Regions from separate parts of the Bacillus sp. SRI_025 genome, predicted to be linked through region 2. Evidence: predicted binding sites of a transcription regulator. Region 2 holds the regulator's gene; the other holds the start of a gene.
The links. The regulator LexA, encoded in region 2, represses DNA repair genes until DNA is damaged. The targets are predictions, from matches to a motif close to CGAACATATGTTCG.
Positions count from the first base shown of each region.

Region 1: a site for LexA is predicted at 4,464-4,477, ahead of AC20OE_RS08145 (DNA polymerase IV). Genes of this name have one in related genera too.

Region 1 is NZ_JBYEGB010000002.1:615,573-624,389, reverse strand. It holds gene AC20OE_RS08175 (response regulator aspartate phosphatase) at 1-1,207, opposite strand, end outside; gene AC20OE_RS08170 (YqkC family protein) at 1,509-1,748, opposite strand; gene AC20OE_RS08165 (iron-sulfur cluster biosynthesis family protein) at 1,761-2,087, opposite strand; gene AC20OE_RS08160 (GNAT family N-acetyltransferase) at 2,167-3,141, opposite strand; gene AC20OE_RS08155 (GNAT family N-acetyltransferase) at 3,138-3,617, opposite strand; gene AC20OE_RS08150 (YfmQ family protein) at 3,890-4,339, shown strand; gene AC20OE_RS08145 (DNA polymerase IV) at 4,492-5,724, shown strand; gene AC20OE_RS08140 (YolD-like family protein) at 5,740-6,084, shown strand; gene AC20OE_RS08135 (MDR family MFS transporter) at 6,279-7,514, shown strand; gene coaA (type I pantothenate kinase) at 7,548-8,507, opposite strand; gene AC20OE_RS08125 (CoA-disulfide reductase) at 8,696-8,817, shown strand, end outside.
Region 2 is NZ_JBYEGB010000004.1:323,331-332,147, forward strand. It holds gene AC20OE_RS13905 (STAS domain-containing protein) at 1-644, shown strand, start outside; gene AC20OE_RS13910 (IseA DL-endopeptidase inhibitor family protein) at 677-1,219, opposite strand; gene AC20OE_RS13915 (hypothetical protein) at 1,515-1,961, shown strand; gene lexA (transcriptional repressor LexA) at 2,007-2,627, opposite strand; gene yneA (cell division suppressor protein YneA) at 2,787-3,098, shown strand; gene AC20OE_RS13930 (YneB family resolvase-like protein) at 3,116-3,763, shown strand; gene AC20OE_RS13935 (DUF896 domain-containing protein) at 3,833-4,063, shown strand; gene tkt (transketolase) at 4,251-6,254, shown strand; gene sirA (sporulation inhibitor of replication protein SirA) at 6,453-6,899, shown strand; gene AC20OE_RS13950 (YneF family protein) at 6,984-7,202, shown strand; gene AC20OE_RS13955 (aspartyl-phosphate phosphatase Spo0E family protein) at 7,462-7,635, opposite strand; gene AC20OE_RS13960 (cytochrome c biogenesis protein CcdA) at 7,845-8,552, shown strand; gene AC20OE_RS13965 (CcdC family protein) at 8,647-8,817, shown strand, end outside.

The DNA.
Region 1 (8,817 bases), on a different contig from region 2:
GCTCTCTTCCGATTGCTGCTGACTCATGACCGATAATCCTGCAGTTGCTGCCAATAAAAGAACTATCAAACTCGTTTTCATATAAATGACCCCCATTTTGAATTTTTGATATGGCTTGAATTTTCCTTTCGTAAAACCGGGTAGATACTTCAAACAGTCCAAGCTCATTGTAATAATGAGCCGCATCAAGTGCCAATTCCTCAATATCTGGGTATAAGCGCTTGTCCTCGAGCAGGTCTAATGTATCGTCTATGATTGTTATGTCTGCATCAACGTACAATGCTTTTAAGAACTGAAATTTGCAGATGTAAATTTCATCTTCTAATTCACAGGCCTTCATAATACCTTGTTGATAGAGGGTTAACGACTCTTCTATTTGTTTTTGTTTAAACAGGATTTGTGTCAGCATAAATAGTGGGTCTAGAGAGCGATTAAGATGGGTTAAATTCTCCTTTTCAAACACTTCAATAGAGTCTTTCAGATAACGGCTTGCTTCCGCAAGATCGTTCATTTGATAATAACAGTTACCTAAGTTGAAAAGGGCCGAACCTATGACTCGAGGGTTTCCAATTGAGCGTGCTCGCTTTAGAGCATTTTTAAAGTAGGGCAATGCATGTTCATAGCATTTCAAATCATCATAGTTTGCACCAATGACAAATTCACAGTGGATGATTCTCAGCGTGTACGTTCTGTAGGCAGAATACGTATCTAACGCTTGCAAGGCATAGTGCATCGAAAAGTGGGTTTGTTTCATGTGGTAGTAAATTTCTGCTAATTTAAAGTAAAATTCTGCTCTTTCTATATCATCTGATATGAGATTGAGCTTTTTTTCTGCTGAGCGGTAATAAGCAATGGCACTTAAGTAGTTTCTCTGTTCAAATTCAAACATTCCTGTGAAAAAATGAACATAGTATTCAAGCATATCCGTTAATTTCGTTTGTGAATGTTCGATCGTTTCTAGCAAATTCTTAATCTCTTCATCATTCGAGGCTTTCTTTGCCGGTTCAAAATATTCAAGCATTACCTTGTGGCGAAAATCCATCAGCTGGTAAAACAATAACAAGTTTTGATCCTGCTCCATTTCGAGGATTTCCTGCTCGATCTCCGCCTTCAGCTTCTCTGCTTTCATCACATGAAATCCGCAAATCTGCCTATACCATTCGTTTATTTTGATTCCAACCTGAGGCGATGACAGCTTGAGCTTCAATTCACTTTAGCACCTCCCTTCTCATATACGATACATGTTGTATTCTATCACATTTCCTCGAATGGAAGAAATATGAAATGTCATTTTTCGCAAAGTTTTCGGTATCCCGCAATAAACGCTGCGAATGCCTATTTTTCGGCATTTACAGCCATTATTTTTTTATTTCCAGCTTGCTCATTTTGTCGAATTGTTTGTTGAAAAACTGCTTTTTTTGCTTCAAAAGATCATTTTTCAGATTAGACAACCGTGCCGTTTGATGAGATGATGAACGCACGAAAAAAACCCTTTCGAAAAAGGGCTTTTATAATACATCTGTTACTTGGTCCATATTCTCTTTGATCCAATTGACAGCTAATTCGAGCGTTGGAAATTCTTCCGTTTCAAATGTGACTTCATCTTGAAGAAGCCAAACGTCCTTTTTCACCGAATCCATTCCACCTATTGACCAGTGCAAAAGGCTATAGGGATGATTGTTATTTAAAAACGACACCCATGTTTTATTTTGTGCCGTATTTTGTATCACTTTTAGCTTTTGATCCACTACATTTCCACCTTACTTTACAAGTATACCCATTCTCGGGCTGAGTATTTGTTGAGGACTTTTCAACATGAGTGTGTTGGCTTTTTCATTAAAATCAATCGTCATTTCCTCGTCAAAAAAGACCTTTTGTGCTGTGTGTATGTACAGCTTAAAGAGCTGATTATGCTTGAGCTCTTCCCATTCGCCTGTTCTTTCACCTGTGAGCCAAATCATTGGGACACCGCTTACCGCACAGCCGCACCCATCTGAATCATATCGAAGGAGCAGTTCTTTTGTTTCATGCCCTGCTTGTTGTTTTGTAAGGTACGCTGCTGCTGGTTCTGTTATATGAATATACATGCCGAACATCCTTTTTTCGTTGATTGTTACATTGTAACATATCAGTCATCAATTAAACATGTTCACGTCCTGCCAGCTCTTATGTCTGATCGTTTTTCTTTAACTGGTCTGACCAATTGTACGCTTCTTGTTCAATTTCTTTAATGAGCCCATCTTTTCCTTTCATATAACTTGCCATATCTTCAGGATATGCTTTTGCCAATTGACGCTTTTTATCGGCATAGGCTTTGGCACGATCAGGTGCAGCTTTTAAATAATCTCGGAACACCAAATGCCTTTTTACATCATCATGTCCAGCTTCATAGGCGTGAACGTGATGTGTTCGATTCAAGCCGCCTTTTCTAAAAAAACGTCTTCCCTTGAGTCCATTTTCTCCGAGCGGTTCATATCCAAGCTGACGAAACAGGTGGTTACATTCATCTAAGCGACTGATATGCTTCACCTCTAGCAATATATCAATAATTGGCTTAGCCGCCATTCCTATGACTGACGTACTGCCAATATGATGGCCATATACCCAGTTGTCGCCAACTATCTTTTTCAGCTTATCATGCTCATCTTGAAATTGTTTTGGCCAGCTCGCTTGGTATTCAATCACTTCCACTTTTCGAAGCATCAAACGTTCCATCTTTGTTAACATCAGATTGTTTTCCACCTGCAAACGATCCTTCTGTTTAAACCCTAGTTTTTCATAAAGCTTGATTGCTGGTATATTTGCTTCCGCTGTTGTGAGCTCAATTGTTTTTTGATGCTGGATGATGGATTGCAGGAGCGCTGTCCCGATGCCTTGATTGACATGATGTGGATGCACAGCTAACCGGCTGAGGATGATCCGGTCGTCATGCAGTTCATATGAAGCGATCCCTAACAAATGCCCCTCTTTTTCAAATCCTATGAAAATCTCATTTGTTTCTATTATGTCTTTAACCGTTTCTTTTAAGGGCGGTAAATCTTGATAGCCAATTTGCTCTGCCTCCCGCTGATATGCAGCCAATTGGATATGTAACAGCTCTTTTGCTTGTTCTTTATTTTTTTGATTCAGTCTAATGATCATGCTTTCGCCTCCAGCTTTTTCACAAACAGCACCCTGTCTTCATGAATGCCGTCGTAATCTGAAAAAACTGAAATGCCATCGACCGTTTTATCTCCCTTTTCTATCTGAAAACCGAGCTTTGTATGGTAAGCAATTGAGACTTTATTGACAGGAGCTGTGATGGCCTTAATCGTTGTTCTTCCTTCCTTTTCAGCCGCTTCATAAAACGCTTGATAGAGAATTTTGCCAATCTTCAATTTTCGGTGGTCTGGATGTACCCCCACAAAGTGAATATACGCTTCATCTGAATGCGATTGCGATAAAAAACCGACTAAAAAGCCGATCAGTTCACCTTTTTCAACAACGACAAAACTTGTTTGCTGAAAATGTTCGAAAAATAGCTTTGGCAATTTTGCGCGCAAATCTCTGCCTCCCCACCAGCTTTGAATGACGGATGTGACCGCATAAAAATCTGACGGCTTCACTTGACGTATCATGATGGCCTCGCCCCTTTTCATTTTTAGCTGTACCGTTTCACAAAAAATCAACTGTTTCAATAGTCTACCTGTCTGATCAATTGTTTGTAAAGGTGATGTATCAGCCTTTTTTCCTTCAGCTTTGTTGGTTCTTCGTCTTTTCGCGGTCATCTCCTTTTAAATCTTCACACTTATTTCAAAAAGTTCACTTTTTATGCGAAAGATCCATTCTTTTGTTATGTTAAAATTGTTCATATAAGAAATGGAACAAAAGTTTATTGGAGATGATGATATTGGTTTGGATTGTTACTTCACTTGTTGTGTTTAGTCTTTTAAAGCTGCTTGTCACTTCGCTGCCTTCTGGTGTTGTTGAACGCCTTTTTAGTCGTTATGCGGTGCATGCAAAAGTAACAAGTGATCAAACAACGATGACGTTTCAAGGACGTCCACTCGATGATCAGCAAACATCTGAAATTATTCAACATTTTAATGATGCGATCTTTATTGAACGCTATTATATTTATCCTGGTGACGAAGAGCGTTTTCTTCATCCGCAGGAAGGACCAGCGCCGCTTACCATGCAAACAAAGCTTGGCAAGCATGATGTGACCCTTTATCTGTATCATTACGATGACCACGTGGATGTGGTGCGGCAGTTTACTCATAAGCCTAAGAAAAAGCTAACGGCCTATCGTTTGCGTTCTGAGCCGCTCCAAGCATCCAATAACTTGGCACATGCTTAAAATGGCTCATTTTACACAGATGAGACGAAGTGGAAACACTTCGTCTTTTTTGTATGGATTTACACTCTTCTCTTTGAATGATTTACCAGTATCAATTTCACCTTCTGGCGGTTAAAATATATACAGAACATACGTTCTAAGAGGTGAAAATGATGAATGAACGAGCCATTCTGCTTGTGGATATGCAGTCATTTTATGCGTCGGTCGAAAAAGTGGAGGCTCCTCATTTGAAGGATGTGCCGCTCATCGTCTCAGGAGATCCTGAGCGGCGGAGCGGGGTCGTACTTGCCGCCTGCCCGCTCGCTAAAAAACGGGGCGTACAAAATGCATCAAGATTATGGGAAGCACAGGAGAAATGCCCTGAAGCCGTCGTCGTACGTCCACGTATGCAGCGCTACCTTGATGTTTCTGTCATGATGACAGAACTGCTTGAACAATACACAGATCTTGTCGAACCCTATTCAATTGATGAACAGTTTCTCGATATTACGGGGAGTGTGACACTACTCGGTTCACCCCGCGAGATCGCCCAAAATATACAAACGACTATTATGAACCAGACGGGCATTTACGCACGCGTTGGCATTGGTCCTAATAAAGTGCTCGCTAAAATGGCCTGTGACCATTTTGCTAAAAAAAACACATCTGGCATCTATGAGCTTCGTGCAGACCGGGTGGCGGCTGATTTATGGCCGCTTCCGGTTGGAAAACTATTTGGCGTCGGTAAACGAATGGAGCACCATTTAAAACGAATGGGCATCAGTACCATTGGGACACTTGCTACTTATCCGTTAGACCGGCTAAAAAAGCGCTGGGGAATCAACGGGGAGCTTCTGCAGCGAACTGCTTTAGGACACGACCCTTCCCCGGTCACTCTTCACACACATGATCAGCAAAAAGCGGTTGGGCATCATATGACCCTTCCCCATGATTATGCGTCCTTTGAGGACATCAAAGTCGCCCTTCTTGAATTGAGTGAAGAAGTGGCAAGACGTGCGCGCTTTAAGCATTATGTTGGGCAAACGGTGTCTGTTGGCGTAAGAGGCGCTGATTTTTCTCATCCGACTGGATTTCATAGACAAATCAAGCTCCATTCACCCACACAGTACGGGACAGATATTGCAGACGCAGCCATTCAGCTATGTCAGCAGCACTGGGACGGCCAGCCCATTCGCAGTGTAGGTATTACTCTCTCGCAGCTGCAGCCTGACAGCCAATATCAGCTGAGTTTATTTGATCACCATTTAAAAAAAGACAGACTCAGCAAAGTATTTGATGCCATCCATATGAAGTATGGACCTGCTGCGCTCTTGCACGCTTCGTCACTAACAAGCGCAGGGCAGGCGTATCACCGCGCCGAAAAAATTGGTGGACATTACAAATAACGGAGGCGAACAGCCATGAATCCCAATAAATTAACACCTGGATACAACATCATGTGGGAATCAAGCCGAATGATGCTACCAGAGCACCGTGAACAGCTGCTTGCTCAAAAACGGAAGAAAAAAGAATACACGCCTCCTCCGCTGAGCACTGATCGGCTAGAGGAAATGAATTTTTTGATCACACAGTCGATTACAGAGGACCAAGCGATTTGCGTGACATATGCTGCAGCAGGTATGAAACAGCAGTTTTGGGGCTGGGTGAAAGCCATTCATTATGAAACGCAGCGCATCAAAATCGTCAATGATGAAGATGTTCTCCACCTGTCCTTGCAGCAAATTGCCGCGATTGATCTGGATTAAATGGTCTTTAAGTGATCGTACGAATCAGCAAAAAAACATAGAAGCATCGGCAGAAAAAACATGCTCTCCAAATTTGCGGGCTATTCGGAGCTCCTCTGTCATATGGTGGATGTCTCCTCCATCAAATTGTGTATTTAATTTGCACAATTTTTCATGTATGATTGGAACATCTTAACACTCAGGGGAGAAACAGCATGAAAAATAATTTACGTACTTTACATCCACTTAGTTGGACGATCATCATCGGCACCATATTCGGCCGAATGGCGACGTCCATGAGCATTCCTTTTTTGGCCGTTTATTTGACACAAGTCAAAGGGGCTTCAGCTTCTTCAGCTGGGTTAATCATTGCCGTCAGCTCCCTTATTGGGATCGTTGCGAGTTTTTACGGCGGCTATGTTTCTGACCGAATCGGCAGAAAAAAAGTCATGCTTCTATCCATCTTCGGCTGGTCATTTGTCTTTGTTGGCTTTGCATTTGCAGATGCCATTTGGGTCTTCTTCCTCATGAACGCTTTAAATGGACTGTGCCGGGCACTGTTTGAACCGACGTCTAAGGCACTCTTATCTGATGTCACCCCATCAAGTATTCGGTTATTTGTTTTTAATTTACGGTATACGGCCATTAATATTGGTGTAATCTTCGGCCCGCTGCTTGGCTTATATCTCGGATCATCGAAAACAACGTTTCCATTTCTTGTCGCTGCCTTCATTTATTTGTTATACGGATTAACACTGGCCTGGCAATTTCAAAAACATCCAGTTGCTGCTCCAGAAAGCACGAAACAAATCAGCGTCAAAAAAGCCCTTTCCATTATTCAAAAAGATACGGTCTTTAGCATCATCCTCATCGGCGTTACCTTATGTTCGTTCGGGTATTCGCATTTAAGCTCAACACTGCCTCAATACTTATCAGCGTCACCTATGATTGAGGATGGTCCTAAACTGTTTGGATATCTTTTGTCTTTAAATGCAGTAGTTGTCATTGTCGTACAATACCCGCTCATCATGATTGCGAAGCGCTACTCCACCATTTTGTCGCTGACCACTGGGAATATTCTCCTTGCCGGCAGTTTGTTTGCCATTGCTTTTTCACAGAGTCTCGGCATGCTTGCTTTCATCATTGTCGTGTTTACGATTGGCGAGGTTCTGCTGTTTGCGATGATGGATCTTTTTGTAGACAATATTGCAAAGCCTGAAGTGAAGGGATCTTACTTTGGTGCGATGGGATTTTCTCAGCTCGGCAGCGTCATCGGACCATTTGTCGGCGGACTGTGCATTGACTATTTTGGCGCAGCCCATCCCCTCTCCATTTTTACGGTCTTATCGATGATCACCATTGCAGGCGTTCCATTCTTACTCATAGGATATTACCGTTTAAAAAAGCGATCGGCGGCGGCCGTAGCTGTTAAAGTAAGTGGAGATCATTAAAAAAACCGCTCTCTCGTTTGAGCGGTTTTTTCTTTATACCCGGCGGATGGCGATCTCTTCCACCTTGTGCTGATCACCTTTTTTCAAAATGAGATCAGCTCGATATTTTGTCGGCAAAATATTTTGATATAAATTAGGCCGATTCACGGTATTCCAAATCGTGCTTGCCATCTGATCTGCCTCTTCATCCGTCAAATCTTTATATTGATGAAAGAAGGATTCAGGGTCTTGGAAGGCTGTTTCCCTTAGTAAACGAAACCGTTCTTTATACCATAATTGAATTTGCGTTTCAGCGGCGTCTACATAAATCGAAAAATCAAAGAAATCTGATACAAACACACGCGGTTCATCCTTCAGATCATCCAGCGCTGGTGATTGGAGCACATTGATTCCTTCAATAATGACAATATCTGCATCCTCTACTGTTTCATACACTCCTTCTAGCCGGTCATAGGTCAGATGCGAATATACCGGGGCATGCACAGTTTGTTTACCTGATTTTAATTCATTTAAAAAAGACAGCAGGGCTTTGACATCGTAGCTTTCTGGAAATCCCTTCTTTTCCATCAGCCCTCGATCCTTTAATTCTTTTTGAGGATATAAAAAGCCATCTGTTGTCACAAGACTTACCTTCAGCCCATCTCCAAGCCTCGATAAAAGCGTTTCAATGATACGAGCCGTTGTGCTTTTCCCAACAGCTACACTTCCAGCAATCCCAATTAAAAAGGGAATTTTGGCATGATGCGGGTAGTTTAAAAAGGCATTCACATGCTGGTTTTTTTGTTTTTCTGCAAAGACATGTAATGTCAGAAAACGAATAAGCGGTATGTAAATATCTCGAACTTCTTCGAGCGATAAATAGTCATTTAGCCCTTGCAGCGCTCTCGCTTCCTCTTCTGAAACAGATACCGGCATATATTCTCCAAGAGCGGCCCAGGCCTCTCTCGTATGGCGCGTGTATAACGTATTAAAATCTAGTCGCGTGTCACTCAAAGTCTTTCCCACCAATCTTCACTAAACTCGTAACCCAAAAAGACGATAATCCGATTGTAGCTTAAAATGAAGGCGCTGTCTTTATTTTTCAACTAAAGTTTGCTTCTTTTGCAAAAAAAAGCATTAAAAAAAAGGATATGAGGGTAAATAAGAGTATTCAGTATGATAGATAGAAGGGAGCACACCAAATGAAATATGTGATGATTGGCGGAGATGCAGCTGGAATGAGCTGCGCGATGCAAATATATAGAGAGGATCCAAATGCACACATTGTTGCTTTTGAGAAAGGAGAGATTTTCTCATATGGACA
Region 2 (8,817 bases):
ATACTGAATTTAAAAAATGGTCTGAGGATTTAGCCAGTGATCCGAAGCATTTAAATACACCATTAGATTATGTCGTAAGAGAATACATGTCTAATCAAAGAGTCGTTCTGCATTACTTAAAAGAATTTATTAAACAGCGTCAAGGTGACATTGATATTGACCGCATTTTTTATTGGTATGATTTAATTTCCGAAGCGTTTAATATTTCAATCCATGTGTTTATCCAGCAATATGTGAAAAATACAACGAAGAAGCTTGTGGCTCAAAGAGATATGATTTATGAATTGAGTTCACCGGTGATTGTTTTAAAAAGCCAGATTGCGTTGTTGCCTTTAGTAGGTGATATTGACACAGCGAGAGCAAAGATTATTTTAGAAAATACGCTAAAACAGTGCTCGCAAAAAGGGGTTCAGCATTTATGTATTGATCTATCGGGTGTTGTCATTATTGATACAATGGTGGCTCATCAAATCTTTGACCTTGTTACGTCACTTCGGTTAATTGGAGTAGAGACGACCATTTCAGGAATTAGACCAGAAATTGCTCAAACAGCAGTACAGCTCGGGCTTCCTTTTAATGAATTTCGCACGGCATCATCACTTGCTCACGCGCTGGACCGCATGACTGAATTTTCTCCAATATAAAAACCAGGCCGATGAGAGGCCTGGTTTTTTATTTAGATGACAGCGTCAATTTGTGTGACTTTCCAATCTTTTTGTACTTTTTCGTACGTAACAGTTCGTTTTACTTTGCGTCCATCAAGTGTTGGGACAGTAAATTCATATGTGCGGACTGTTTGCTTCTTAGAAACAAGTTTAGGTGTGGCTTTTTCCCAATTGAGCATGTTATCTCCGTCACCGACTGGAACAGCCATTTTGCCTTTATGAACAATAAACTGATAATCTTTTAAACCATGTTTGATGGCATCTTGAGTGAACACTTGAGATAGGTAGCTGTTTAATTTTTTCTTTGTATCAAATGTTTTAGAAAGATAGTTGTATGTCATATCTTTATAGGTAAATGATTTTAATTTGTAATTAGAATGTTCTTTAATTTTGTAGCCTGACATTGCACTCCAAAAGTGTTCTCTTGCATCAAGGGCAATATGTAACGCTTCTTTATTTGTCAAAGCGGCTGATTTCTTGGAAGCGGCCAATGTTGTAGTTTGTAATGAGATCATAAGCATAATAGCAGTTAATAAAACAAATAATTTTTTCAAGGCAATTGCCTCCTTTTCTCAATGAAAACTTCTTATGTTACAAATGTTACAATAATTACAGTGATATTACAAGTATTAAATCTAAATGTTTTTTTATTTCTTTTGTTTCTAATTATATAACGTTTGAGGGAGACAAAAAGTTTTCATTTTTTTATTTTTCTTCTTAATGATTATTTAACCGTTCTAAAGAAGAACGAAACGTCTTTTGGAAAAATTTCTATTTAGACGTTTAACACACTTTTTTATTTATGACATATACTGTCGTGATGAATGTCTAAAGAAAGTGGTGTTTATTATGTATCATCCGTATGAAGGTGTGTGGAATGGGTACTCATATGATAGGCAGATGCAAGGATTTCCATCTGTTGGTATTCCTCAAGGTGGAGGGTTTCCTGGGTTTCCGATCGGAGGAGGTACTTGGCCAGGGCAAGGTTCAGGCGGACAATCTGCACCGCCGGCACCGCCGCAGCATATCATTTCGCAGTATCAACAAGCACTCTCGCAGCCACAGAGTATGCAGTCGCTTATATCTGGGCACGGTGTTGGCGGAGGTCATCAAACTGTACAATTTGCAGCGGGATGTAATAGAAGATGGACAATTGTGTTTTTGAGAAACGGTCAAGTATTTTTAATGTTCGTTCTTTCCTCACAGCCTTTTGGCCGAACAACTGGTTTTATATGGCCGAACTTTACATTTGGTTCCTTCCCAAGTTCAAGTATTCTTGCCTATTCTTGTGCATAAGAAAAAGCCGGTTCTCATCAGCAGCTGATGAAATACCGGCTTTTTTTAATGAATATTTCGAAATACGCCAATCACTTTACCTAGTATACTCACATTCTGTAAAATAATCGGTTCCATTGATGGGTTCTCTGGCTGTAATCTAAAGTGTGTATCTTCTTTATAAAAGCGTTTGACTGTCGCTTCATCTTCCTCTGTCATGGCGACCACAATATCACCATTGTTAGCGGTGCTTTGCTGACGCACGATGACATAGTCCTTGTCCAAAATACCTGCATCAATCATACTTTCTCCCATAATTTCAAGCATAAACACTTGTTCATCTGGTGCTGCAAAAGTCTCTGGAAGGGGGAAGTATTCTTCTACATTTTCAACAGCAGTGATAGGAAGGCCGGCCGTTACTTTTCCGATGACTGGAACGTTCATTACAGCACTCTTTGGAATATTCATTTCCTCTTCATCTAGTACTTCGATCGCTCTCGGTTTTGTCGGGTCTCTTCTAATTAAGCCCTTTGTTTCTAGTCTAGCTAAATGTCCATGGACCGTTGAACTGGATGCTAGACCGACAGCTTCTCCAATTTCACGGACGGATGGGGGATAACCCTTGCTTTTTACTTCATCTTTGATGAATTTCAGGATATCGAGTTGTCTTTTTGATAGCTTCGTCATCTTTTGCACCTCAAAACGTCAATTTTAAAGAAATTATAGCATGTTTTTCCTAACAGTACAAACATAGGTTCGAAAAAAACGTTTGACAGAAACATTTGTTCGTATTTATAATGAGTGACAGAAAGAGCGAACACATATTCTATTAGGAGAGATGACATTATGAGGTTAAAAGAATCTATTATTTTTATTGGGGTATTCTCATTCATCGTTGGCATATTTCTCTCACTTATTGCAGTCACAAGCCATAATGATACAAATCAGTATGTTAAAATAGAGGTTCAATCAGGTGATACTCTTTGGGGGTTAGCTGATCAAGTAAACGACAGCAAATCAATCGACAAAAATGCATTTATTGATTGGGTTACCGAACACAATGATCTTGCTTCAACTGAAATCCAGCCTGGCGACATTCTTGTTATACCCGTCAAAAAAGAGCATCCAGTCGTATATCAGCTTGCAACAGTACAGTAGAAAGGTCGATTTTAGACATGAACGCAATCATTTATGCGAGAGTAAGCACTGTCAAAGAAGAGCAGGAAACCTCGTTGAAAAGACAAGAAGAAGAACTGCTGGCGTTAGCTGCCATGCACAAGATGAATGTGGTCAAAGTCATCAAAGAAAAAGCAAGTGGATATGATTTAGATCGTGATGGTGTGTTTGAAATGCTTGCTGCACTGAAGGAAGAGTCAATCGATGCCGTTTTGATCCAGGATGAAACTCGTCTTGGAAGAGGACAAGCAAAAATTGCACTTCTTCATTGTTTATTTAAAGAGAACGTAAAGGTATACAGCGTGTTTCATAGAGGAGAGCTTGAGCTTTCAGAAGCAGATGAAATGGTCATTGAGATTGTAGGAGTCGTCGAAGAATACCAACGGAAAATTCATAACCTGAAAATCAAGCGGGGAATGAAAAGGGCAGTTGAGCGCGGATATCAGCCTGAACTGAATTTAAGGCAGCAGGACCATGCACCTGGCCGTGAGCGTATTGAAGTGCCGATTTCAGAAATTGTTCGATTAAGAAAAAACAATATGACATTCGCCGAAATTGCCGCAACTCTTCAGGCATTAGGTTTTGACATTTCAAAAGCAACGGTGCATAGAAGGTATCAAGAATATGAAAAAGACCTTACCACCTAAAGCGTGATTTGTTGTCAAAATGATTGATATTTAGTAGTATGTAGAGAAAATGCTTTAAAGGAGTTTGTCATGATTTCTAAAGAACAGCTTGCAAGAATAAATGAGCTTTCAAAAAAGTCGAAAGAGACCGGTTTATCAGACGCTGAAAAAACAGAACAAAAGCAGTTGAGAGAAGAGTATTTGAAAGCTTTTCGTTCTTCTATGAAAAATACACTTAAAACTGTCAAGATCGTTGATCCTGAAGGAAACGATGTCACACCAGAAAAATTAAAAAGAGAAAAAGATCAGAACCTTCATTAAGGCTGTGATTTCTTGAATTTTGAAAAGATGGGAAGATTATTCTCGTCTTTTTTCATATTTGCATAACTTTTTAGGTGATCGATAAACTAAATGTGACAAAATCCTTCTTTTTCAGCGTGAAATAGTTGTGAAAAAAGGACAGTAGATTTATGATAATGGTGTACACAAGATACGGAAGGGGATTTATATGGAAACGATTGAATTGAAATCTATTGCAACAATACGTACTCTCTCCATAGACGCAATTGAAAAAGCGAATTCCGGTCACCCAGGAATGCCGATGGGTGCTGCACCAATGGCGTACGCTTTATGGACGAATCACTTAAACGTAAGTCCGCAAAATCCAAAATGGTTTAACAGAGACCGCTTTGTTTTATCTGCGGGACATGGTTCTATGCTTCTATACAGCATGCTTCATTTAAGCGGATACAATCTGAGCATCGATGATCTAAAACAATTCCGCCAATGGGGAAGCAAAACACCTGGACATCCTGAATTTGGACACACAGAAGGCGTAGATGCCACAACAGGTCCTTTAGGCCAGGGAATTGCTATGGCAGTAGGGATGGCACTTGCAGAAAGACATCTTGCGGAAACGTATAACAAAGACAACTTTCAGGTTGTAGATCACTATACATACAGCATTTGCGGAGATGGAGACTTAATGGAGGGGATTTCCTCAGAAGCTGCTTCACTTGCTGGTCATTTAGGCTTAGGCCGTTTAATCGTTCTTTACGATTCAAATGACATTTCTTTAGATGGCGACTTAGATCGCTCATTCTCTGAAAATGTGAAGAATCGTTTTGAAGCGATGAACTGGGAAGTTCTTTACGTGAAAGACGGCAACAACATCGAAGAAGTAACAGCTGCTATTGAAAAGGCGAAACAAAGCACAGACAGACCTACTTTAATCGAAGTGAAAACAACAATCGGTTTCGGTTCGCCAAACCGTGCGGGAACGTCTGGTGTGCATGGTGCACCTCTTGGCAGCGAGGAAGCTAAGCTGACGAAGGATGCTTACTCTTGGACGTTTGAAGAAGATTTCCATGTACCTTCTGAAGTGTACGATCATTTCAAAGAAGCTGTCAAAGACGCTGGTCAGAAAAAAGAAGCAGCTTGGAATGAGCTGTTTGCGCAATACGAAAAAGAATATCCAGAGCTGGCAGCACAGCTGAAGCTTGCGATTGAAGGAAAGCTTCCTGAAAATTGGGACCAAGAGGTTCCTGTTTATGAAGCAGGTTCAAGCCTTGCCTCCCGCGCTTCTTCAGGCGAAGTGTTAAATGGCATTGCAAAGCAAGTACCTTTCTTTATTGGCGGGTCTGCTGACCTTGCTGGATCAAACAAAACAACGATTAAAAACACGGATGATTTCGGAAAAAATAATTATGCCGGCAAAAACATTTGGTTCGGTGTGAGAGAATTTGCAATGGGTGCGGCGCTCAACGGTATGGCGCTTCACGGCGGTCTTCGTGTATTCGGCGGAACGTTCTTTGTTTTCTCAGATTACTTAAGACCAGCGATTCGTCTTGCTGCCTTAATGGGACTTCCAGTCACATACGTCTTTACTCATGATAGTATCGCTGTTGGTGAAGATGGTCCAACACATGAACCGGTTGAACAGCTTGCTTCACTGCGTGCGATGCCTAACCTTTCCGTTATTCGCCCAGCAGATGGAAATGAAACAGCTGCAGCGTGGAAACTAGCTGTATCTTCAACTGATAAACCGACTGCACTAGTTCTTACTCGTCAAAACCTTCCAACGATTGACCAGGCACCAGAGAAGGCATATGAGGGAGTAGAAAAGGGTGGTTACGTTGTGGTTGAAGCAGCTGATGCACAGCCAGAAGCACTTCTACTCGCTTCAGGATCTGAGGTTGGTTTAGCCATTGAAGCCCAAAAAGCACTTGAAAAAGAAGGTATCCGCGCATCTGTTGTCAGCCTTCCTGCATGGGATCGCTTCGATCAGCAGTCAGACGAATACAAAGAATCCGTTCTTCCTAAAGCAGTACGTGCACGTATTGCGATTGAAATGGGTGCTTCACTTGGCTGGGAGCGTTACACTGGCCTTGACGGTGACGTGATTGCAATTGATAAATTTGGCGCATCTGCACCAGGTGAAACCATTATCGAGAAATACGGATTTACTGTCAGCAATGTAGTCAGCCGTGTGAAAGCGAAGCTGAATAAATAAACGAACTCCAAGCATCATGCTTTTTTGCTATCTGTTTGCAGAGCATTTTCATCCGCTCTGCAAACTTTTTTCTTTTTTCTTGTTTTTTTGACAAAACTAGTTTCTTCTTGCTTCATATATAGACAATTCTTTCTTTCACATTTTTGTATAATACAAGCAATAAACGAGATTGACGAAATGTGAAAGGAAGGGATAGACATGGAACGCCATTATTATATTTATTGGATTGAGGATGAATTTGCACATCACTATTTTGGCAGAGAATCGATTTTGTTTCATTTGTTTGAGTCGTTACACTGGACGAATCGCACTGACGATGAGTTAGTTATGCTTGTGAAGCAAGTGGATTATGTGACGAAACGAATCCCTGCTTTTCATATGCACCAGCGTCTCATGAATAACTTAACGAACATTCACTATACACAAATAGGCTCGATTTACAGCGCTTCCTTACCAGATGGAAAAGGAACCGCAGCATTTATTATTAAAGACCGGTATATCCAAATGTCTGCCACTGGCAGTTATGAAGCAGAAGCGGTGTTTTTTGAAGTGCTGAGAAAAATCAGCCCTTGTTTTCTTGCGATGGACTTTAGTTCAAAGAAGCACGGGTGGCTTAATCCAGTAAAAGTGAGGAATTTTGTTTAAAAAAATAAAATTGAACGTGAAATGTTGTATAATAGCCTTTTGTTTAGTACACTTTATACGAGACAACATGAAGGAGGAAGAATTATGGATTTATGGGTTGGCATCCTTGTAGGCGTTGTTGCACTGCTTGCAGGAGTTGCACTCGGATTCTTTATTGCTCGTAAGTATATGATGAGCTATTTGAAAAAGAATCCACCGATTAATGAACAAATGCTTCGAATGATGATGATGCAAATGGGCATGAAACCGTCCCAGAAGAAAATCAATCAAATGATGAAAGCCATGAACAACCAAGCGAAATAATACGTACGATATTATGATCATAGATGGAACATGGTTATAAAGAATGGACAAGCGTTGTCCTTTCTTTATTCAATTCACCTTCATCAGACGCTTAAAACCACTGTACTTGCATGAATGAAGCAGGGAAGGTGGTTTTTATTATTGCGTCAAACAGCATGAAAAACAAAAAACCCCTATATCAGAGGTTTTCGTTTCTTTTATGGTCACACATATCAACTGTTCTACAATGGTTCGGCATGTTTGATATCATGAAGTATAATTAGTTGGCTGAGTTTGAGTGTAAGTGTCGTTGATATTGTAAGAGGAGATGATCTAGCTGCTGGCTATGTTCGATGGTCACTGTTGATGTCATCCCATTATGCAAGACAACTTTCATCAGCTCTTCTCTTTTTTCTTCGATTTGAGTTAATAATGATGTTTTTACCAAAGTCATGTTCCTTTCATGCAAATCTTGATAAAAAGAATCGATTCTATTATATCCATTTTAAGGTTTATTTTCAAATTTAAAGGATTCATTATCTTGATGTCAAATTAAATTATATAAGGTTTTAAGAGAATAGACCATCTTTATTGAGGTGATGTAAAAAAAATGAAATGATTTTGTCATCTCTTATTGTATATTTGTAAGAAGGGGGTGTTCTTTTGACAGATTTGAATTACTTTTTAGCATTTGGAGCAGGATTTCTTTCTTTTATTTCACCGTGCTGTCTTCCGCTTTATCCAGCGTTTTTATCGTATATTACGGGCGTTAGTATAGATGAAGTGAAATCTGAGAAGGTGATGCTGAGAAGAAGAAGTCTTCTTCATACTTTATTCTTTTTAGTTGGTTTCTCTATTATATTTATTGCGATTGGGTTTGGGACATCGTTTGTCGGGAAGTTTTTTAATGATTATCATCAAGCGATTCGTCAAATTGGAGCCATCCTTATTATTTTCTTTGGTTTTATGACTCTTGGCGTATTCAAGCCCTCTTTCCTCATGGGCGAAAAGAGAATACAGTTCAAAAATCGTCCTGCTGGTTTTTTTGGATCCATTCTCATCGGAATGGGCTTTGCCGCTGGATGGACACCTTGTACTGGACCTATTTTATCCGCTGTCATCACACTGGCGAGTAACAATCCTGAGTCGGCTGTCATGTATATGATTGCGTATATATTTGGATTTGCCGTCCCGTTTTTTATTCTCTCCTTTTTCATTACGAAAATGGGGTGGATCAGAAAGCGCCAGCAGCTCATCATGCGAGTGGGCGGGTTTATCATGATTGTGGTAGGGATTTTGCTGTTCTTTGATCTTCTGACATGGATTATCATTATGTTTTCATCATTGTTTGGCGGTTTTACAGGCTTTTGAAATCGTTTTCTACAGTCGCGGCGAATGGTTTTTTTTCGTCAATTGGAGTATATTATACATAGGCTGACCTTAAAGAATAAAGGAATGATTTGATATGATGATCTTGATCTCTTCTATAATTGCGGTATGTATGGCGGTGGCCGTCATGTTTATTCGCATTAAGTCATCTGCAAAACCTGCAACGGCGAAAAAAATTATTTTACCTCCTATTTTCATGAGCACTGGTGCACTGATGTTTTTTGTTCCAATGTTTCGGGTAACTGGA